DNA from 3 places in the Kineococcus sp. R86509 genome. Region 1 is predicted to be linked to each of the others. Evidence: riboswitches for the same ligand, from Rfam matches in the RefSeq annotation. Region 1 holds a riboswitch; each other region holds the start of a gene.

Evidence for each region. Region 1 has a riboswitch for S-adenosylmethionine ahead of SJY07_RS18575 (FAD/NAD(P)-binding protein). Riboswitches for the same ligand answer to the same signal wherever they lie in the genome.
Region 2: another riboswitch for S-adenosylmethionine. It lies ahead of SJY07_RS21660 (O-acetylhomoserine aminocarboxypropyltransferase/cysteine synthase family protein); the one in region 1 lies ahead of SJY07_RS18575 (FAD/NAD(P)-binding protein).
Region 3: another riboswitch for S-adenosylmethionine. It lies ahead of SJY07_RS08905 (MFS transporter); the one in region 1 lies ahead of SJY07_RS18575 (FAD/NAD(P)-binding protein).

The regions. Positions count from the first base shown of each region.
Region 1 is NZ_JAXHCE010000001.1:3,797,659-3,803,988, forward strand. Features, by position in the region: gene SJY07_RS18565 (amino acid ABC transporter ATP-binding protein) at 1-765, opposite strand, end outside; gene SJY07_RS18570 (amino acid ABC transporter permease) at 762-1,718, opposite strand; gene SJY07_RS18575 (FAD/NAD(P)-binding protein) at 1,715-3,688, opposite strand; SAM riboswitch class I at 3,853-3,947, opposite strand; gene SJY07_RS18580 (RimK family alpha-L-glutamate ligase) at 4,010-4,936, shown strand; gene SJY07_RS18585 (NtaA/DmoA family FMN-dependent monooxygenase) at 4,920-6,239, opposite strand; gene SJY07_RS18590 (LLM class flavin-dependent oxidoreductase) at 6,248-6,330, opposite strand, start outside.
Region 2 is NZ_JAXHCE010000001.1:4,446,864-4,453,193, forward strand. Features, by position in the region: gene SJY07_RS21640 (LLM class F420-dependent oxidoreductase) at 1-317, shown strand, start outside; gene SJY07_RS21645 (phosphotransferase) at 360-1,187, shown strand; gene SJY07_RS21650 (class I SAM-dependent methyltransferase) at 1,177-2,055, opposite strand; gene SJY07_RS21655 (NtaA/DmoA family FMN-dependent monooxygenase) at 2,066-3,385, opposite strand; SAM riboswitch class I at 3,459-3,545, shown strand; gene SJY07_RS21660 (O-acetylhomoserine aminocarboxypropyltransferase/cysteine synthase family protein) at 3,673-4,986, shown strand; gene SJY07_RS21665 (LLM class flavin-dependent oxidoreductase) at 4,988-6,298, shown strand; gene SJY07_RS21670 (alpha/beta hydrolase) at 6,312-6,330, opposite strand, start outside.
Region 3 is NZ_JAXHCE010000001.1:1,854,985-1,861,314, reverse strand. Features, by position in the region: gene SJY07_RS08930 (FAD-dependent oxidoreductase) at 1-610, shown strand, start outside; gene SJY07_RS08925 (electron transfer flavoprotein subunit beta/FixA family protein) at 612-1,415, shown strand; gene SJY07_RS08920 (electron transfer flavoprotein subunit alpha/FixB family protein) at 1,412-2,383, shown strand; gene SJY07_RS08915 (alpha/beta hydrolase) at 2,397-3,491, opposite strand; gene SJY07_RS08910 (SGNH/GDSL hydrolase family protein) at 3,571-4,362, opposite strand; SAM riboswitch class I at 4,448-4,536, shown strand; gene SJY07_RS08905 (MFS transporter) at 4,546-5,874, shown strand; gene SJY07_RS08900 (LLM class flavin-dependent oxidoreductase) at 5,871-6,330, shown strand, end outside.

The sequences.
Region 1 (6,330 bases):
GAGGAAGGAACGGGTCCGTTCGTGACGGGGGTGGTCGAACACCTCGGTGGGAGTTCCCTCCTCGAGGACGACGCCGTCGTGCACGAACAGCACGCGGTCGGCGACCTCGCGGGCGAAACCGATCTCGTGGGTGACCACGACCATCGTCGTTCCCGAGGCCGCCAGGTCGCGGATGACGTCGAGGACCTCGCCGACGAGTTCGGGGTCGAGGGCCGACGTCGGTTCGTCGAACAGCACCAGGGAGGGTTCGAGGGCCAGAGCACGGGCGATCGCGACCCGCTGCTGCTGACCGCCGGACAACCGCCGGGGGTACTCGTCGGCCTTGTCGGCGAGTCCGACGCGGGCGAGGAGGGCCCGGGCCTCGACCTCGACGGCGGACCGGCGGCGCTTCTGGGCCGAGACCGGCGCCTCCACGACGTTCTCCAGCACCGTCAGGTGCGGGAAGAGGTTGAAGTGCTGGAAGACGAACCCGATGTGCGAACGCCGGCGCAGCACCTCACGCTCGTGGAGTTCGCGCAGGTGGTTCCCGGCCCGCTCGTAGCCGATCAGTTCACCGTTGACCTCGACGATGCCCGAGTCCACCTTCTCCAGGTGGTTGATGGTCCGCAGCAGCGTCGACTTGCCGGACCCGGACGCACCGAGCACCACGGTGACGGTGCCGGCGGCGACGGAGAGGTCGACGCCGCGCAGCACCTCGAGCGCGCCGAACCGCTTGTGGACCCCCTCGAGCCGGACGACGGGACGGGGCGGGGTGGACGTGCTCATCGCGAGGCCTCCAGTCGGCGGGCGCGGGCGCCGCGGACGGAACGGAGGAGCACCACCAGGGGGAGGTCGTCCTGCGAGCGGGAACTGCCCCGTCCGTAGTGGCGTTCCACGAACCACTGCAGCACCGAGAGGGCACTGGTGAGGACGAAGTACCAGACCGCGGCCACTACGAGCAGCGGGATGACCCTGCCGGTCCGGGAGTACACGACCTGCACCTGGTAGAAGAGCTCGGGCAGCGCCATGATGTAGACGACCGAGGTCCCCTTGAGCAGCCCGATGATCTCGTTCCCGGTGGTGGGGACGATGATGCGCAACGCCTGCGGCAACTGGATCCGCCAGAACTGCCGCCCCCGGGGGATCCCCAGCGCGGCCGCGGCCTCCCGCTGACCGGGGTCGATCGCGAGGAACCCGGACCGGACGATCTCGGCGAAGTACGCGGCCTGGTGCAACCCGAGCCCGAGGCAGGCGGCGGTCACCGGGCCGATGAGGTCCTGGGTCCCGATCGACCAGAACTGCGGGCCGAACGGGATCCCGACGCCGATCCGCTCGTAGAGGATCGCGAGGTTGTACCAGAAGAGCAGTTGCAGGATCAGCGGCACCGAGCGGAAGACGCTGATGTAGGTGAAGCTGACCCCGGTGAGCAGCGGGTTGTCGGACATGCGCATGAGGGCCAGCACGGTCCCCAGGACCAGGCCGATCGCCGTCCCCACGAGCGTCAGCTCCACCGTGAACCACAGCGACCGCAGGATCGTGGCGGAGAACAGGAACCGACCCACCGTGGGCCACTCCCAGACGGGGTTCGCGACCAGCGCGTGGACCGCCATCGCGGCGAGCACCGCCACGACGGCGGTGGCGACCCAGCGCCAGGGGTGACGGGCGGGCAGGACCCTGACCGCGGGCGGAACGGTCAGCACGGGCGCCGGTGCCCGGGTCGGTCGGGTGGTCTCGCTCATCGTCCTCGTTCTCCAGGGAGTTCGCTGCGGATCTCGACAGGTCGTCGTGCGGTCGGGACGGAACCCGCAGCACGGAGCAGTTCCGCGGCCAGGCGGTCGCTGCGTCGGAAGAGCTCGGCGTTCGATCGTGGTCGGGCGAAGGCAGCGGCCGCCGCCTCACCGGCCACCCAGGCGCCGGTCGCGAAACGGCGGGGGTGGACGGAGCCGTCCGCCTGCACCAGGCGCCCGCCTCCGTCGACGACGAGGCGCCCGTTGGACCACCGCACCTCGCCGTCCACCAGTTCGTGGGCCCGGACCTCACCGCGCTCGCGCAACCGGGTGAGCAGGACGTCGGAGGTCCGCTCCAGGTCCGGTACCGGCAACCGGGCCTCGACGAGACCCCGTGCCCGCACCTGGTGCGGACCACTGGCCGAGGAGGCGAGGAACACGCCGGCCTCCGGGTCCGGCTCGACGTGCACGTCGGCCCCGAGGAACCTCAGGACCCCCGCGCGGGCCAGGGCCGACATCTGCCGCAACCGCTCGGGCGGGGGACCGCTGGCCACGTAGCTGAAGAACCCGTGCCACCAGCCGTCGAGGTCGAGCGCCGTGGATCGTGCGTTCAACCGGCCCGCGGAGTGCAGGCCGAGGGTCACCACGTACGCGGACAGTAGCGCGGCCAGGGCTGCCGCGTCCGGGGAGTGCGCCGGGTCGGCCCGTCGTTCCCGGTCGTCCTCGAGGTGGCGCAGGACGCGTTCGTGGACCTCGTCCCCCGACGTCCCCCACCAGCCCTCGAGCGGACGGTCCAGTGCGGTCACGTCGAACCGGTCGCGCGGGTCGGGTACGGCGCGTTCCACCAGGTGGTCCAGTTCCGCGCTGCCCCAGGGCGACCGGGCGAACCGGGCGTCGAACTCGGCGGGCGCCAGGACGGTCCGTTCCCGGTGGGTGCGGAACAGTTCCCGGTAGTGCGCCCCGGCCATCTCCTTGACGATCAACGGCCAGAGGTCCGAGCGCAGGTCGAGTTCCGCGCTCCCGAACCGCTCCTCGACGACCCTCGCGCTGTAGTGGTGGGGCAGACCCAGGCCCGCCGGCGCCGGGTACCCGATCTTCGAGCGGTGGGGAACCCCCCGACGCGACCCGGCGAAGAGGCGCGGTTCCGCTCCGCTGGGGTGGTACCGGAGGTGGCCCTCGGGGAGTTCCTCGAACCGGCCCCCGCGGCCCTCGGTGAGCAGCACCACCAGGTCGACGAAGGCGAGACCCATCCCCACGACGACGACGTCGGCGCCCGGCCGCAGCACGTCCAGGTCCTGGTCGGTCGTGTAGCCGGGACGGACGTAGGCGAGGCCGTGGCTGCGGGCGAACGTCTCCAGCTTCCGCTCGCGGGGACCCGGGCGGACGTCCAGGTGTCCCTGGACGAGCAGCACGACGTCGACGGTCAGCGGTTCCCCGGGGCCGGCGAGCTGCACCCGCTGACGTCCGTCGTCCGCGTCGAGGACGTCGAGGACCGTGCGCGCGTGGCGGTGGACCCGCAGGTTCGGGGGCAGGCCGTCGAGCGTGCGTCGCCACGCCGCACCGAGGTAGCGGCTCGCGAGCCGGCGGGAGACGAAGGAACCCGGCCCGCTGCGCAGGACCTCCTCGCGCAGCAGGTCCTCACCGGCGGCCGCGGCGTCGTGGACCAGTTCGGCCCGGTTCTCCCGGATCCAGTCCGCCAGCGACGGCCCCCGGGTGACGGGTCCGGTCAGCCCGGTGACGGAGTCGTCCGGCAGCACCGTGATGTCGGCGGCCCGGGAGTTCATCCACAGCAGGGGGTCCTGGGCCTCCCTCCAGGTGCGACCGGCGCCGGAGTCGAAGGGATCGACGACGTGCACGTCGAGGTCCTCGGGGCCGGCGTGCGCACCGAGGCGTTGCAGCAGGACGAGGGTGCGAGGACCCGCGCCGACGATGCACAGGCTGCGGACGCGGGTGGGGGTGGGGATGGGGATGGAGAAGGGCACGGGGGAACTCCGATGATCACGTCGACGACGACGCCGGGTTCCGTCCGCGGGATCACCGCAGCGGACGGGGGATCAGGATCCCGCGCACACCGCGGACTGCAGTCGACCGAGGTCGACGTGGCGACGACGTGTGAAGCGCTTCTCGGGTACCTTCACGGCGCGAACTCCCATCGGTCCTGGCGGAAGCACCCGCGCCTGAAGGTTCAGGGGGTTGCTGCGACGTCGACGAGCCAGGTCTCTCGGTCGCTCTGGATGGACGGTGTGAAACTATCGCACGAGGAGACCCGTTGCCAAACTCCTCACGAACCCAGGAGGAAGAGCATGACCATCCCGACCGAGCCGCGCGTCCACGTGGTGCACGAGAACCCCGAGTGGTTCCCGCCCTTCGAAGCCGCCCTGCGCGCCGAGGGCGTCCCCTTCCAGGAGGTCCTGCTGACCGGCGGGTCCCTGGACCTCGACGCCGAACCGGCCCCGGGCGTCTACTGGTCGCGGCTCAGCGCGTCCGCGCACACCCGCGGTCACGGGCAGACCAAGGAGTTCACCCGGGCCCTCTTCGCCTGGCTCGAGGGCTGGGGCCGCCGGGTCGTCGGGGGGACCCACGTCGTCGAGCTCGAGGTGAGCAAGGTCGCCCAACACGCGCTGCTGCACCGCAACGGGTTCGACGTACCCCGGACCCTGGCCGTCTTCGGCCGAGGGGACCTGGCGGCACGCTCCCGGGAACTGCAGGTGCCGTTCATCACCAAGCACAACCAGGGCGGCAAGGGCCTCGGCGTCCGGCGCTTCGACTCCCACGAGGACTTCGACGCCCACGTCGCCTCGCCGGAGTTCGAGGAACCGGTCGACGGGATCACCCTGCTCCAGGAGTTCCTCCGCTCGGCCGAACCGTTCGTCACCCGGGCCGAGTTCGTGGGCGGGCGCTTCGTCTACGCGGTGCGCGTGGACACCTCCGCGGGCAGCTTCGAACTGTGCCCCGCCGACGCGTGCGAGGTGCCGGGCGTGGTCCCGTTCGCGCTGCGGACGGAGATCACCGGAGACCACCCGCTCGTCCGCCGCTACGAGGAACTGCTGCGGACGGCCGGCATCGAGATCGCCGGCATCGAGTTCCTCGAGACGGCGGACGGGCGGACGGTCACCTACGACATCAACACCAACACGAACTACAACCCCGCGGTCGAGGCCGTCGCCCCCGTGTCGGGTCCCGGCGCCATCGCCCGCTACCTCGGCGGGCTCCTCAGCGGCAACGCGTGAGCGGAGGTCGCAGACCCAGGTGCTCGCGCAGCGTGGTCCCGACGTACGCGGTCGGGTAGGCGCCCCGTTCCTGCAGGGCCGGGACGAGCTGGTCCACGATGTCGTCCAGGCCGCTGGGGACGAGGAACGGCGTGACGTTGAACCCGCTGCTGGCGCCGCTGCGCACCCAGAGGGTCAGCTCGTCGGCCAACTGCGAGGCCGTACCGGCGAAACCGCGCCGGGCCGAGGTGTGCAGCACGAGTTCGCGCAGCGAGAACTCGTTCTCCTCCGCCACCCGGCGCCACTCCCGGGCGATCGCCCGGGGGTCGTGACCCTGTCGCGCGGCGCCCCGGGTCCCGTCGATGTCCGCGATGACGGGGTCGTGCGCGGGCAACGGGCCGTCGGGGTCGTGGCCCGACAGGTCCTCGCCCCACACCTGACCCACCAGCGAGAGCGCGGTCGCGGGGGTCACCTGCTGCTCCAGGACCCAACGGGCCTTCTCCTCCACCTCGCCCTCGGTGTCGGCGACGACGATCTGGGTCCCCGGGAAGGTGAGGACGTCGTCCTCGGGGCGACCCGCCGCCACGACGCGGCGGCGGACGTCGTCGGCGAAGGCCAGCGCGTCGTGGCGGTCGCTCCCGTGCGCGGAGAAGATCACGTCGGCCGAGCGGGCGGCGAAGTCGCGGCCGGCGGGTGAGTCGCCCGCCTGGAAGATCACGGGATGACCCTGCGGGCTGCGGGGGACGGTGGGGGCGATCTCGACGTCGAAGAAGCGGTCGTCGGAGTCCACGGGGGCGAACTCCGACCCGTCCCAGCTGTCCCAGACCCGTCGGGCCAGGTTCACGAAGCGTTCGGCCCGCTCGTAGCGGTCGGCGTGGTCGAGGTAGCCGCCCCGGCGGAAGTTCGCCCCGGTCCAGGCGTTGTCCGTCGTGACGACGTTCCACGCGGCGCGACCACCGGAGAGGACGTCCAGGGACGCGAGGCGGCGGGCCAGGTCGGCGGGGTCGTTGTAGGTGGTGTTCTGGGTGGCGACCAGACCGATGCGGTCGGTCAGACCCGCCAGCGTGGCGAGTTCGGTCAGCGCGTCGGGTCGTCCGACGACGTCGAGGTCGTGGATCCTGCCCCGCTGTTCGCGCAGGCGGAGACCCTCGCCGAGGAAGAACGCGTCGAACAGTCCGCGTTCGGCGGTCCGGATCAGCTGCGTGAAGGTCGAGTGGTGCATCTGGGATCCGCTGCGGGGGTCCGACCAGATGGTGCTGTGGTTGACGCCCTGGAAGAAGACGCCGAAGTGGACGACGGCGTTCGGGTAGCGCAGGTCGGTCACGGGACTCCTCAGGCCGTCGCGAAGTGGTTGACCGGCCGGGGACGGCCGAGGGTGGTGCGCAACGTCGCACCGGCGGCGGGTGGTTGCAGCA
Region 2 (6,330 bases), 650 kb from region 1:
GCGGTGGGGAGAAGAAGACGTTGCGCCTCGTGGCGCAGTACGGGGACGCGTGCAACCTCTTCGGCGGCGACGACGTGGCGCACAAGCTGGACGTCCTGAAACGGCACTGCGACGACCTCGGCCGCGACTACGACACGATCGAGAAGACCGTCATGGCCCCGTTCACCCCGAACGACCTGGACGGGTTCTTCGAGAGCGCACAGAGGTACGCCGCGCTGGGCGTGACCCACCTGCACGGTGGGATGTACGGAACCTACGAACCGGGCATCGTGAAGTCGTTCGGCGACGCCGTCGTCCCGCGTCTCGCGGAACTCTGAGCTCGGAGACCGGTTGCTCCCCAACGGGTCCGAGGTGACGTGATGCAGCCGGCGGAGACGGCCGACGCCGTGCGTGCGGCGTCGGCGGTCGCCGGGTCCGAGGGCCTGGAGGTCGGCGACGTCGTCGTCCTCCAGAACTCGAACAAGCTCACGCTGCGGTTGCTGCCCGCCGACGTCCTGGCCCGGGTCGCCCCGGAGTCCGACGGGATCCTGGCCTTCGAGGTCGACCTCGCCCGGCGACTGGCGGCCGTCGGGAGCCCCGCAGTGGCGCTCGACCCCCGGGTGCGACCGCGCGTCCACGCCCGGAACGGGTTCGGCGTCACCTTCTGGGAGTTCCACCCCGTCCGGGAACACCCTCTCTCGGTCGGGGAGTACGCCCGGGCGCTGCAGCGGCTGCACGAGGACCTGCGAGGGCTCGCCCTGCCGTACACCGCCGTGCCGCACGTCACCGAACGGGTCGACCGGGCGTCTCGACTGCTCGCCGACCGGGACCGCACCCCGGAGGTCCCCGAGGTCGACCGCACGTTCCTGGCGGCCATCCTCACCCGGTTGCGCGACGTCGCCGGCCGCGGCCCCGAGCAGGTGATCCACGGGGAGCCGCATGAGGGGAACGTGCTGGCCACGGAGTCGGGACCACGGTTCGTCGACCTGGAGACGTGCTGTCGCGGACCGGTCGAGTTCGACCTCGCCCACGCGCCCGACGACGTCGCCGACCACTACCCGGGACTCGACCCCGAGCTGCTCCGGGACTGCCGGGCGCTGGTGCTCGCCATCGTCACGACGTGGCGCTGGGACCGCGACGACGAGCTGCCGAACGGGCGGGAACTCGGCCGGGAGTGGATCGCGCAGCTGCGGGCGCTCACCGGGTGAACCGCCACACCACCAGCGCGGGCTGCCCGAGGTAGGCGGCGTCGCTCGCCTCGGGGACGAGCGCCTCCAGCGACCACGGCCACTCGTTCCAGGTCCCCGGACCGTCCTGGCCGGGTCGACCGGCCGTGGACCCGGACGGTACGGGTTCGACGCAGTCGAGCACCCGCAACCCGGCGGAGAGCGCGGCGCGCAGCTGGGTGCCGACGGGGTGCACGAAACCCTCGATGCGCCGCGCCTCCCCCCGGGGGCCGGGGGAGGACGGGATCGAGCCCCGGCGGATCCGGTCGGGGTGGACGTCGGAGACGACGAGGGTCCCGCCGGGGCGCAGGACGCGGGCGAACTCCGCGAAGACCGGGGAGAGGTCGGGGACGTGGGAGAGGGCCAGGGCGCAGACCACCACGTCGGACGAGGCGTCGCCCACCGGGACCGCGTGCAGGTCGCCCGGGAGGAACTCGACTCCTGCGACCCCGGCCAGCGCCAGCATCTCCGGGGAACCGTCCACGCCGGTGACCCGGTGTCCGCGGGTCGCCAGCTCGGCGCACCAGCGGCCCGTCCCGCAGGCCAGGTCGAGGGCGTCTCCCGGAGCGAGGTCGTCGAGCCAGGGCAGGATCACGTCGGCGTCGCCGAAGGCGGTGTTGGGGACGTCGTAGCGCCGCGACCACTCGGCGTACCCCTCACCCGGGGGGACCCGGGCCACGTCGAGACCGTCGCGCAACCGGGGGTCGTCGAGCAGCCGGCGCACCTCGGCGAGGCGGCGTTCGACGAACTCCCGGCCGTGCCGGCCGTGGCCCGTGGTGGCCCGCTGCAGGGCGAGCCCCTCGATCCCGAGCAGGACGGCGAGCGGGTGTTCGTGGACGGCGTCGGCCATGGCGGGCCTCTCAGGCGTAGCGACTCGGCGGGACGGGCAGCCCCATGTTCTCGCGCAGGGTCGCCGCGGGCAGTTCCGGCGGCAGCGCACCACGTCGCACGAGCAGCGGCACCACCTGCTCGACGAACTCCTCGAGCCCCGCGGGGACGGAGGAGAACGCGAGGGTGAAACCGTCGGCGGCCCCGTTCTCGAAGCGTTCCACCATCCAGTCCGCGACCTGCTCGGGCGTCCCGGGCAGGAACCGGCGGCGCAGCATCGTCCGGTACAGGTCGCGCACCGTGAACCGCTCCGGGTCCGACTGCCGCTCCATGAGCTTGCGGACCCCCTCGAACACCGTCTGCACCTGGTTCGACCCGCCGCTGAAGTCGAACTCGAACCGTTCGTCGAGGGGGTGGCCCGACAGGTCGACCCCGAGGTGGTGGGAGAGCCAGTCGAGGCTGAGGCGGTCCGGGGTCAGCGCCTCGATCTCGTCCACCCGTTCGAGGGCGCGTTCCGGCGTCTCGCCGAGGACGGGGGAGAGGGCGGGGAGGACCTTGAGGTGGGCGGGGTCGCGGCCGTTGTCCGCGGCGCGGCGCTTGTAGTCGTCGGCGAGCTTCCGAGCGCCCTGCAGCGGGGCGCTGCCGGGGACGAAGACCGCTTCGGCGTGCTTCCCGGCCAACCGGCGGCCGTCCTCGGAGGAACCGGCCTGGAACAGCACCGGGTGGCCCTGCGGCGGGCGGGGCAGGTTCAGCGGACCGCGGACGCGGAAGAACTCACCCTCGTGGTCGAGGACGTGCATCCCCGCCGGGTCGGCGTAGCGGCCCGAGGTGACGTCGGGCCGGATCGCGTCGTCGTCCCAGCTGTCCCACAGGCCCTGCACGACCTCGACGTACTCGCCCGCCCGGCGGTAGCGCGCGGCGTGGTCCAGGTTCACGTCGAGACCGAAGTTGCGCGCCTCCTCGTCGCTGGCCGAGGTCACCAGGTTCCACCCGGCCCGCCCCGAGCTCAGGAAGTCCAGCGAACCGACCTGACGGGCGGTGTGGAAGGGCTGGTTCCACGTCGTGGAGACGGTGGCGACCAGCCCGATGCGTTCCGTGCTGCGGGTGAGCGCGCCCAGGAGCCCGAAGGGTTCCGGGCGGACGTTGGCGACGTGCTCGACCCCGGAGGGGAAGCGGTCCCACACGTAGAGCTCGTCGGCGTAGAACAACGCCGTGAACCCGCCGCGCTCCGCGGTGCGGGCGAAGTCCTCGTAGTAGCCGTGGGTGAGGTAGTCGTCCGGGCGCCCGCCCGGGAGCCGCCAGCTCGTGAGGTGCTCGCCCCCGGGGTAGAAGAGCATCGCGGTGAGGATCACGAGCGGGCACGCTACCTGCGCCCCGACCGGGTGAAGCGCTTGACACGGGACCCGCGGTCACCGTTCACTGGAGGAGCCATCCAGAGCGGCCGAGAGACCTGGCTCGTCGACGCCGCAGCAACCGCCTTCGGGTTGGTGCTTCCGCCAGGACCGATGGGAGAAGCTCCGTGCCTGAACACCGCCTGACGCGCCGTCTCGTGATCGACCTCCTGCGCAGCGCCGGGATGACCTGTCGGGCCTGAACGCCCGCCAGGTCCCCCGTTCACGCTCCCCGGAAGGTTCCGTCGATGCCGCACGTCCCGTCCCAGCACGGTTTCGCCACCCAGCAGGTCCACGCCGGTTCCTCACCCGACCCCGCGACCGGTTCCCGCGTCACCCCCGTCCACCTGACCGCCGGTTTCGTCTTCGACGACTTCGAGCAAGCGCGTGCCCGCTTCGCCGGTGAGGACGACGGCTACGTCTACACCCGGATGGCCAACCCCACGACGACGGCGCTGGAGCAGCGCCTCGCCGTCCTCGAGCACGGCAGCGACGCGATCGTCGTCGGCACCGGCCAGGCCGCGATCACGGTGGCCCTGCTCGGCGTCCTCGGCGCCGGCGACCACGTCGTCGCCGCGGGGGACCTCTACGAGGGGTCTCGCGGCCTGCTCGTGGACAACTTCGGCCGGCTCGGGATCACCGTCGACTTCGTCGCCGACAGCACCGACCCCGCGGCGTGGGAGGCGGCGGTGCGCCCCGAGACCCGGGTGTTCTTCGCCGAGTCGATCGCGAACCCGAAGAACGTCGTCCTCGACGTGCCCGTCGTCGCCGCCGTGGCCCACCGGCACGGCATCCCGCTCGTCGTCGACAACACCTTCGCCACGCCCTACCTGTTGCGCCCCCTCGACCACGGCGCCGACGTCGTCGTGCACTCCGCGAGCAAGTTCCTCGCCGGGCACGGGGCGGCCCTGGGTGGCGCGATCGTCACGGGCGGTTCGTTCGACTGGAGCGGGTTCGACCACCTGACCGCTCCGGCGAACGTCCTCGCCGGGGTCAGCTGGGTCGAGGCGCACGGGCCGCGACGGGCCTACGTCGAGCACACCCGGGCCGTCGTCGCCTCGCGGTTCGGGCCGACGATCTCCCCGTTCAACGCCTTCCTGGTCCAGCAGGGCCTGGAGACCCTGTCGTTGCGGGTGGCGCGCCAGACGTCGACGGCCCTGGAACTCGCCCGCTGGTTGGCGGCGCGTCCGGAGGTCGTGAGCGTCGACCACGCAGGACTCCCCGGCCACGGGACCTCCGCGGTCGCGCAGCGGTTGCTGCCGCGGGGCAGCGGCGCGGTGTTCTCCTTCACCCTCGAGGGTGGACGGGCTGCGGCGCAACGCTTCGTCGACGCCGTCGAGCTGTTCACCCGGATAACCCACGTCGGCGACGTCCGCTCGCTGGTCATCCACCCGGGGAGCACGACGCACGCCCACCGCACCGAGGCCGAACGCCTCGCCGCCGGGATCTGGCCGGGACTGGTGCGGCTCTCGATCGGGCTGGAGGAACCCGAGGACCTGCTCGCCGACCTGGAGCTCGCCCTCGCCGCCACGGTTCCCGCCGAGCTCCCGGTGGCGGTCTGAGGTGACGCGCCTGCAGCACTTCGGGTACTTCTTCTCCCGGGGTTTCGGCCCGCAGGGCTGGGGCCGGGACTACCAGGCGTGGAACGACGACTGGACGCGTCCCGACCTCTACGCCCACGCGGTCCGCGACCTCGAACGCGCGGGTTTCGACCTCGTGGTCATCGAGGACGCCATCTCGCTCGGCAACCCCGACACCCTCGACCTGCGGGTCCGCGCCGCCTACGGCGGGCCCAAGCACGACCCGCTGCTGCTCGCCCCGTACCTGTTCGCGGCGACCCGGCACCTCGGCGTCGTCCCCACGATCAACGCGGGGATCACCCCGCCCTACCTCGCCGCCCGGCAGGCCGCGACCCTGCAGCACCTCTCCGGCGACCGGTTCGGGATCAACCTGGTGACCGACGTCGGCAGCGCCCGCCACGTCGGACTCGAACCCGTCGCGCACGACGTCGCCTACGACCGCGCCGAGGAGTGGATCGACGTCGTCCGCCGGTTGTGGCACAGCTGGGACGCGGACGCCCTCGTCGCGGACGCCGAGACCGGGCACTTCGCCGACGGGTCGAAGATCGACGCGTTCCAGCACCGGGGGGAGCACTTCCGCCTCGACGGACCGCTGAACGCGCTGCCCTTCGACGGCGGGGACCCGGTGGTCGTCTCGCCCGGGGGTTCCGCGCGCGGCCTGGGTTTCGCCGGGTCGCGTTCCGACGTGCAGCTGGCGCTGGCGCCGCTGCAGGTCGAGGAGGTGCGGGCCTACCGGGCGAAGGTGCTGGCGGCCGCCGCGCTCGCCGGTCGCAAACCCGCGGACGTCCGCGTGCTGTTCGTCGTCAAACCGGAACTGCTCGCCAGCCGGGAGGAAGCCGACCGGGTCGTCGCTGCCTCCCGCCACGCCTCCGACGCCGTCCTGCACGAGGTGGCGCTCGCCTGGTCCAGCGACCTCGAGACCGACCTCACGGCCCTCCCGCTGGACGCGCCCATCGATCCCGCGGTGTTCGGCGACCACGTCTCGCTCGGCACCCTCACCGCGTTGCGCGGGGACACCCCGGACGCCCCGCTGCGGGAACTGCTGGCCCGCAAGGCCCGCAAGGGGCGTCTCGGCGACCGCAGCGGGTTGGTCGGGACGGCGGAGGAGTTCGCCGACCTCGTGGAGGAGTTCGGTGCGGACGCCGACAACGACGGGTTCCTGCTCTCCGGAGACCTGCACCCGGTGACGTTGCACCGGTTCCTGGACGACCTCGTCCCGGTGCTGCGCCGGCGGGGGATCCTGCGCAGCGGGTACGGCGGCGGCGGGTTGCGGGGCAACCTCTTCGACTTCTAGCCCCGTTCGAGTTCTAGCCCAGGAATTCGCGC
Region 3 (6,330 bases), 1.9 Mb from region 1:
CTGGACGCTGAAGGAGGGGGAGTCGAGCGCCTCGCGCCGGCTGCACCTGCACTTCCTGCACGCCCCGGTCGAGGTCCTCACCACCGAGGACGGGCACGTCCGGGGGCTGCGGACCGAACGGACCCGCCTCACCGGCGACACCTCCGTCGAGGGGACCGGCGACTTCCACGAGTGGGACGTCCAGGCCGTCTACCGCGCCGTCGGCTACTTCGGCTCCCCGCTGGAGGGCGTCCCCTTCGACGAGTTGAAGGGCGTCATCTCCAACCACGAGGGCCGCGTGCTGGCCCCCGGGGGCGAGACCGTCGAGGGCGTCTACTGCACCGGCTGGATCAAGCGCGGCCCCGTCGGGCTCATCGGGCACACCAAGTCCGACGCCTCCGAGACGGTCAAGCACCTCCTGGCCGACGCGGCCGCGCTCCAGCGCGCCGAGGAGCCCGACCCGCAGACGATCCTGGACTTCCTGCGGGGCAAGGGCGTCGACGTCCTGACCTGGTCGGACTGGGAGGTCCTCGACGCCCACGAACGCTCGCTCGGCGAACCCCACGGCCGCCAACGCGTCAAGGTCGTGTCCCGCGAGGACATGATCAAGCACTCCCGCGGGACGGTCTGACGTGCGCGTCGTCGTCTGCGTCAAGCACGTCCCCGACATCCAGTCGCCCCGCTCCCTGGGGGACGACGGGCGCCTGGTCCGGGGCGGCGACGACGACACCCTCAACGAGCTCGACGAGGACGCCCTCGAAGCCGGGCTGCGCACGGCCGAGGCCGCGGGCTTCCCCGGTGAGGGCCACGACGTCACCGTCCTGACCCTCGGCCCGGCGCCCGCGGTCGAGGCGCTGCGCCGCGGGCTCGCGATGGGCGCGTCCACCGCCGTGCACGTCAGCGACGAGGCCGTCGCCGGCTCCGACGCCATCGCCACCGCCCGGATCCTCGCCGCGGCGATCGCCAAGCTGCACGCGGAGGACCCCGTCGACCTGGTGGTCGCCGGGATGGCCGCGCTCGACGGGCTCACGTCCCTGGTCCCCGCGGCGCTCGCGGAACTGCTCGGGTGGCCGCAGCTGACCCTGGCCGACGAGATCACCCTCAGCGAGGGTGTGGTGCGGGTGCAGCGCGAGACGTCCACCGACGTCGAGGTCCTCACCGCCCCCGCGCCCGCGGTGCTCTCCGTCACCGACCAGGCCTTCCGCGCCCGCTTCCCGAACTTCAAGGGAATCATGGCCGCCCGCAAGGCACCCGTGACGTCGTGGACGCTCGCCGACCTCGCTCTCGACCCGGCCACGGTCGGGTCCGCCGGCTCCGCCACGACGCTCGTGCACGCGCAGCCGCGCCCCGAACGACCCGACCGGATCGTCGTGACCGGGGACGCGGAGACCGTTCCCGCCCTGGTGGACTACCTGTCGCAGAAGGGTTTCCAGTGAACGTCCTGGTTCTCGTGGACCACGCCGACGGCGCCGTCCGCCCCACCGCGCTGGAACTGCTGACCCTCGCGCGCGACCTCACGAGCGCTTCCGGTGGTGTCGTCGTGCACGCGGTCTGGGTGGGGGAGTCGCCGCAGACGGAGCTCCTCGCCGCGCACGGCGCCGCGACGCTCCACCAGGTCCACGTCGACGGGGCCGACGCCCAGCTGACGGCCTCCGTCGTCGACGCCCTGCAGACGGTGATCACCGCCGTCGAACCGTCGCTGCTGCTCGTCGCCTCGACGTTCGAGGGCAAGGAGGTCGCGGCCCGGCTCGCCGTCCGCGCCGGCGCCGGGGTCGTCACCGGGGCCGCCTCGGTCGCCGTCGAGGACGGTCGGTGGGTCGCCCGCAAGAGCGTCCTCGCCGGGTCCTGGGACACCGCCTGCGCCGCGACGGGCCGGCTCGCCGTCGTCGCGCTGGCCCCGAACGTCGTGCCGGCCGCGCCGCTCGCCGTCCCCGCCGACACGACTCTCGTCGAGCACACCGTCGCGGCCTCCGCGGCGGCCAGGGCGGTCACCGTCGTCTCCCGCACGAAGCGGCCCACCGGCGACCGGCCGGCGCTGGCCGAGGCCGAGGTCGTCGTGGTCGGCGGCCGCGGTGTCGACGGGGACTTCTCCGGGGTCGAGGAGCTCGCCGACGTCCTCGGCGCGGCCGTCGGCGCGACCCGCGTCGCCACCGACGAGGGCTGGATCGGGCACGAGGCCCAGGTCGGGCAGACCGGCGTGACCATCTCGCCCCGCCTCTACATCGGCCTCGGCGTCTCCGGCGCCGTCCACCACCGCGGGGGGATGGACGCGGCCGGCACGGTCGTCGCCGTCAACAACGACCCCGACGCCCCGATCTTCGAGTTCGCCGACTACGGGATCGTCGGCGACCTCGGCGAGGTCGTCCCCGCGCTCGTGGCGGAGCTGCGGGCCCGCCGCCCCTGACCGCGGGGCGGCGTCAGGTCGCCGGCGCGAACCCCGGCGCCGACCCCAGCCAGGTCAGCGCCTGCGGGACGATGCCCGCCCAGATGCTGGTCCGGTGACCGCCCTGCTGCTGGGTGACGAGGGTCATCGTGGTGGGCCCGTGCACCGCGCTCGCGAGCGCCTGGGTGCTCGGCCAGGACAACCCGTCCTCCTTCGACGCCAGCGCCCACAACCGCACGGCCGGCGGGTTCTGCTTCGCGAGGGCGACGAGGTCGTAGCGCTTCGCCGGGGGGCTGTCCGCGGAGAACGGCTTCCAGGACCCCAGGTCGAGGCGTGAGTAGCCGCCGAAGGCGATCGCTGCGCTGAAGCGGTCGGGGTGCAGCATGGCCATCTCGTTGGCGCACCACCCACCCATGGACAGCCCGATGGTGGCCCACGACCTCGCCTGCCTGCTCACCGTGTAGTGCTGTTCGACGTAGTCCGGGACGTCCTGCGACAGCCAGGTCTCCAGCTTCGGCTGCCCGTCCCCACCGTCGACGCACTCCGTGTCGCGCCCGGCGGGCACCTCCAGGGTCGGGATGACCACCACGGACGCGGCCAGCTGGTGCGCGGTGACCGCGGCGTCCAGCGAGGGCAGCAGGTGCATCGCGTCGAGCCACTGCTCCGGGGTCCCCGGGTAGCCGTGGAAGGCCTCGATGACGGGGTACCCCCCGGCCGGGGCGGGAGTGGTGCCGTACCCGGTGGGCAGGACCACCAGGGCTTCGGCCGTGGTGCCGGAGCGGGGACCGGGGACCTGGGCCCGCCAGACCCTCCCGTCGTAGCCGTCGAGACGGACGGGGGCGGCCTCGGACGCCTGGGCGGTGGCCGACCCGCTGGCCTGCGTGGTCGTGACGACCTGCTGGGTCCCGAGGAGGTCCGCCCAGTCCGAGAACAGGCCGAACTGGGCGTTGACGACGAGGAAGACGGCCATGAGGACGCTCACGTTGACCCCGAGCAGGGCCACCGAGCGTCCCAGGACGGCGAGGAACCCCCGCCGGGCCAGCCCCCGCCAGCAGACGACCAGCGCCACCGTGGCCACCACTGCGACGCCGATGGCGATCCACCTCGTCAGCGGATCGTCGAGACCCACCCCACACCCCCCGTGCCAGAACCGGCGCGTGGTGCGCCGGGACCACCATCGGTCACCACAGGCGGAGGAGTGCCCTTTCTCAGCGATCTCCCGGCGAACCGGCAGCACCCTCCGAGCCGGCGAGCACGTCCAGCACGGCGTCCGCGATGGCCCGGTGCCCGGCGGCGTCGGGGTGGTCGCCGTCCGCGGCGAGCAGCGTCGTGGGGTCGCCGGTCCCGTCGACGCCGTGGAACACCGGACGCAGGTCCACGAAGAGCGCCTTGCTCCCCACCGCGGCAGCGAGGCGGTCGTCGAAGGCGTCGGTCAGGGCGACCTGGTCGTGCAGCTCGGCCGGGGTGTACTCCTGCTCGGCGACCTCGCCGTCCAGGCCGACGGCCCAGTAGTCGAGGACCACGACCCGGGCCCCGGTGGCCCTGAGCTCGTCGACGGTTCCCGCCAGCGTCGCCACCACCCGCTCGATCGTCGCGTCGGTGTCGACGGCTCCCGCGGTGGAGGTCGCGAGGTCGACCTGTTGCACGAGGTCGTTGGCCCCGGCCTGCAGGAGCACGACGTCCGGCGCACCGAGCCGGGGTCCCTCGTCCGCCGAGAGCTGCTGCAGGACGGAGTCGACGTCGGTCGAGGTCGCGCCGCCGCTGGCCCGCTGCACCACGTCGGCCTCGCCCTCGGGCGCGAGGCCGTCGGCGACCAGGTCCGGGAACGCGGTGCAGCCGCAGACGTCCCCCGCCGGCACGGAGTCGCCCAGGGACAGCAGGCGCAGGGGGGCGGAGGACGAGGCGGCGTCGTCGGGACCGGCGCAGGCGGCCGCGCAGACGGCCAGCAGGAGGGCGACGGTCCGGGAGGTGCGCGGGGAGCGGGCCCGCGGGAAGCTCACCCGCCCACTGTGGCACCGGCGCGCGCCCCGCGCTCGGGACCGGGTCCCGGTTTGCCTGGTGCGCGCCCCCGTCGTAGGTTCGCCCCAGCCATCCAGAGCGACCGAGAGACCTGGCTCGTCGACGTCGCAGCAACCACCCCGCGGGGAAGGTGCTACCGCCAGGACCGATGGGAGAACCGTTCTGTGAGCACCCTGCACGACACCGTCCTCGCGACGCCCAGCGAACCCCTCGTCCGCCGCCGGGCGGCGCTGGGGAGCTTCGTCGGCACCACCATCGAGTGGTACGACTACTACCTCTACGGCACGGCCGCGGCGATCGTCCTCGGCCCGCTGTTCTTCCCGAACGTCGGTGGCGCGGTCGGCGTGATCGCCGCGTTCGCCACCTACGCCGTGGGTTTCGCCGCCCGCCCCCTCGGCGGTGCGGTGGCCGGTCACATCGGCGACCGGGTGGGCCGCAAGGCGGTCCTCGTGGCCTCGTTGCTGGTCATGGGGATCTCCACGGCGGCCATCGGTCTGCTCCCCACCCACGACCGGATCGGGGTGTGGGCCCCGGTCCTGCTGGTCGCGGCGCGACTGCTGCAGGGTTTCTCGGCCGGGGGTGAGTGGGGCGGGGCCGTCCTGCTCGCCGTCGAGCACGCCCCCACCGGCCGGCGCGGTCTGTTCGGCGCGATCCCGCAGATGGGTTCCGCGGCCGGCATGGTCCTGGCCAGCGGGGGTTTCTGGCTCACCCGCACCCTGAGCTCGAGCGAGGACTTCCTCGCCTGGGGGTGGCGGATCCCGTTCCTGGCCAGCGCCGTGCTCGTCGTCATCGGGTTGGTCATCCGGCTCAAGGTCACCGACTCCCCGGCGTTCACCGCGCTGCGCGAGGCCGACGCCACGTCGCGCCGACCGGTTACCGAGGTGCTGGCGACGAACAAGCGCGGGGTGCTCCTGACGACCGGCATGCGGTTGGGCCAGAACGGCGCCTACGTCCTCTACACGGTGTTCGCGCTGAACTACCTGACCAACCACGTCCGCGAGGACGGGGCCGACGTCGGGCTGCTCGCCGTCCTCGTCGCCTCCGTCGTGAGCCTCGCCGCCACCCCGTTGTGGGGTCTGCTCTCGGACCGGGTGGGTCGCAAACCCGTCTACCTGTTCGGGTCGGTCCTCACCGCGGTGTTCACGGTGCCCGCGTTCCTGCTGCTCGACACCGGCTCCACCGTCCTGATCGTGGGCGCGATGGTCATCGCGATCAACCTCGGTCACGACAGCCAGTACGGCGCGCAGGGCGCGTTCTTCGCCGAGCAGTTCGACAGCCGCACCCGCTACAGCGGTGCGTCCCTCGGGTACTCCATCGGCGCGGTCCTCGGCGGCGGTCTGACCCCGCTCATCGCCGCGTCGCTGCTGGCCGCGGGGAACGGTTCGCCCTGGATCGTCGCGGGGTACCTGAGCTTCCTCGCCGTCCTCACCACCATCTCGGCGGCGCTCACCCGCGAGACCGCGCACCGACCTCTGGAGGGACTGTCCCGTTGAGTTCTGAACCGTTGCGCCTCAACGCCTTCGCCATGGCCTGCGTCGGCCACCAGGCCGCGGGGCTGTGGTCGCGACCGGAGGACCGTAGCGCGGACTACCGGACCCTCGCGCACTGGACGAACCTCGCCCGACTCCTCGAGCGCGGGGGTTTCGACGCGCTGTTCCTCGCCGACGTCCTCGGCACCTACGACGTCCACGGGGGATCGCGCGACGCGGCGGTCCGCGCCGCCGTGCAGGTCCCCGTCAACGACCCGCTCGCCGCCGTGTCGGCGATGGCCGCGGTCACGGAGAACCTGGGTTTCGGTCTCACGGTGACGACGACGTACGAGCAGCCGTACTCCCTGGCCCGCCGGCTCACGACGCTGGACCACCTCACCGGCGGCCGCGTCGCGTGGAACGTCGTCACGGGCTACCTCGACTCGGCCGCGAAAAACCTCGGTCTCACCGCCCAGGTCG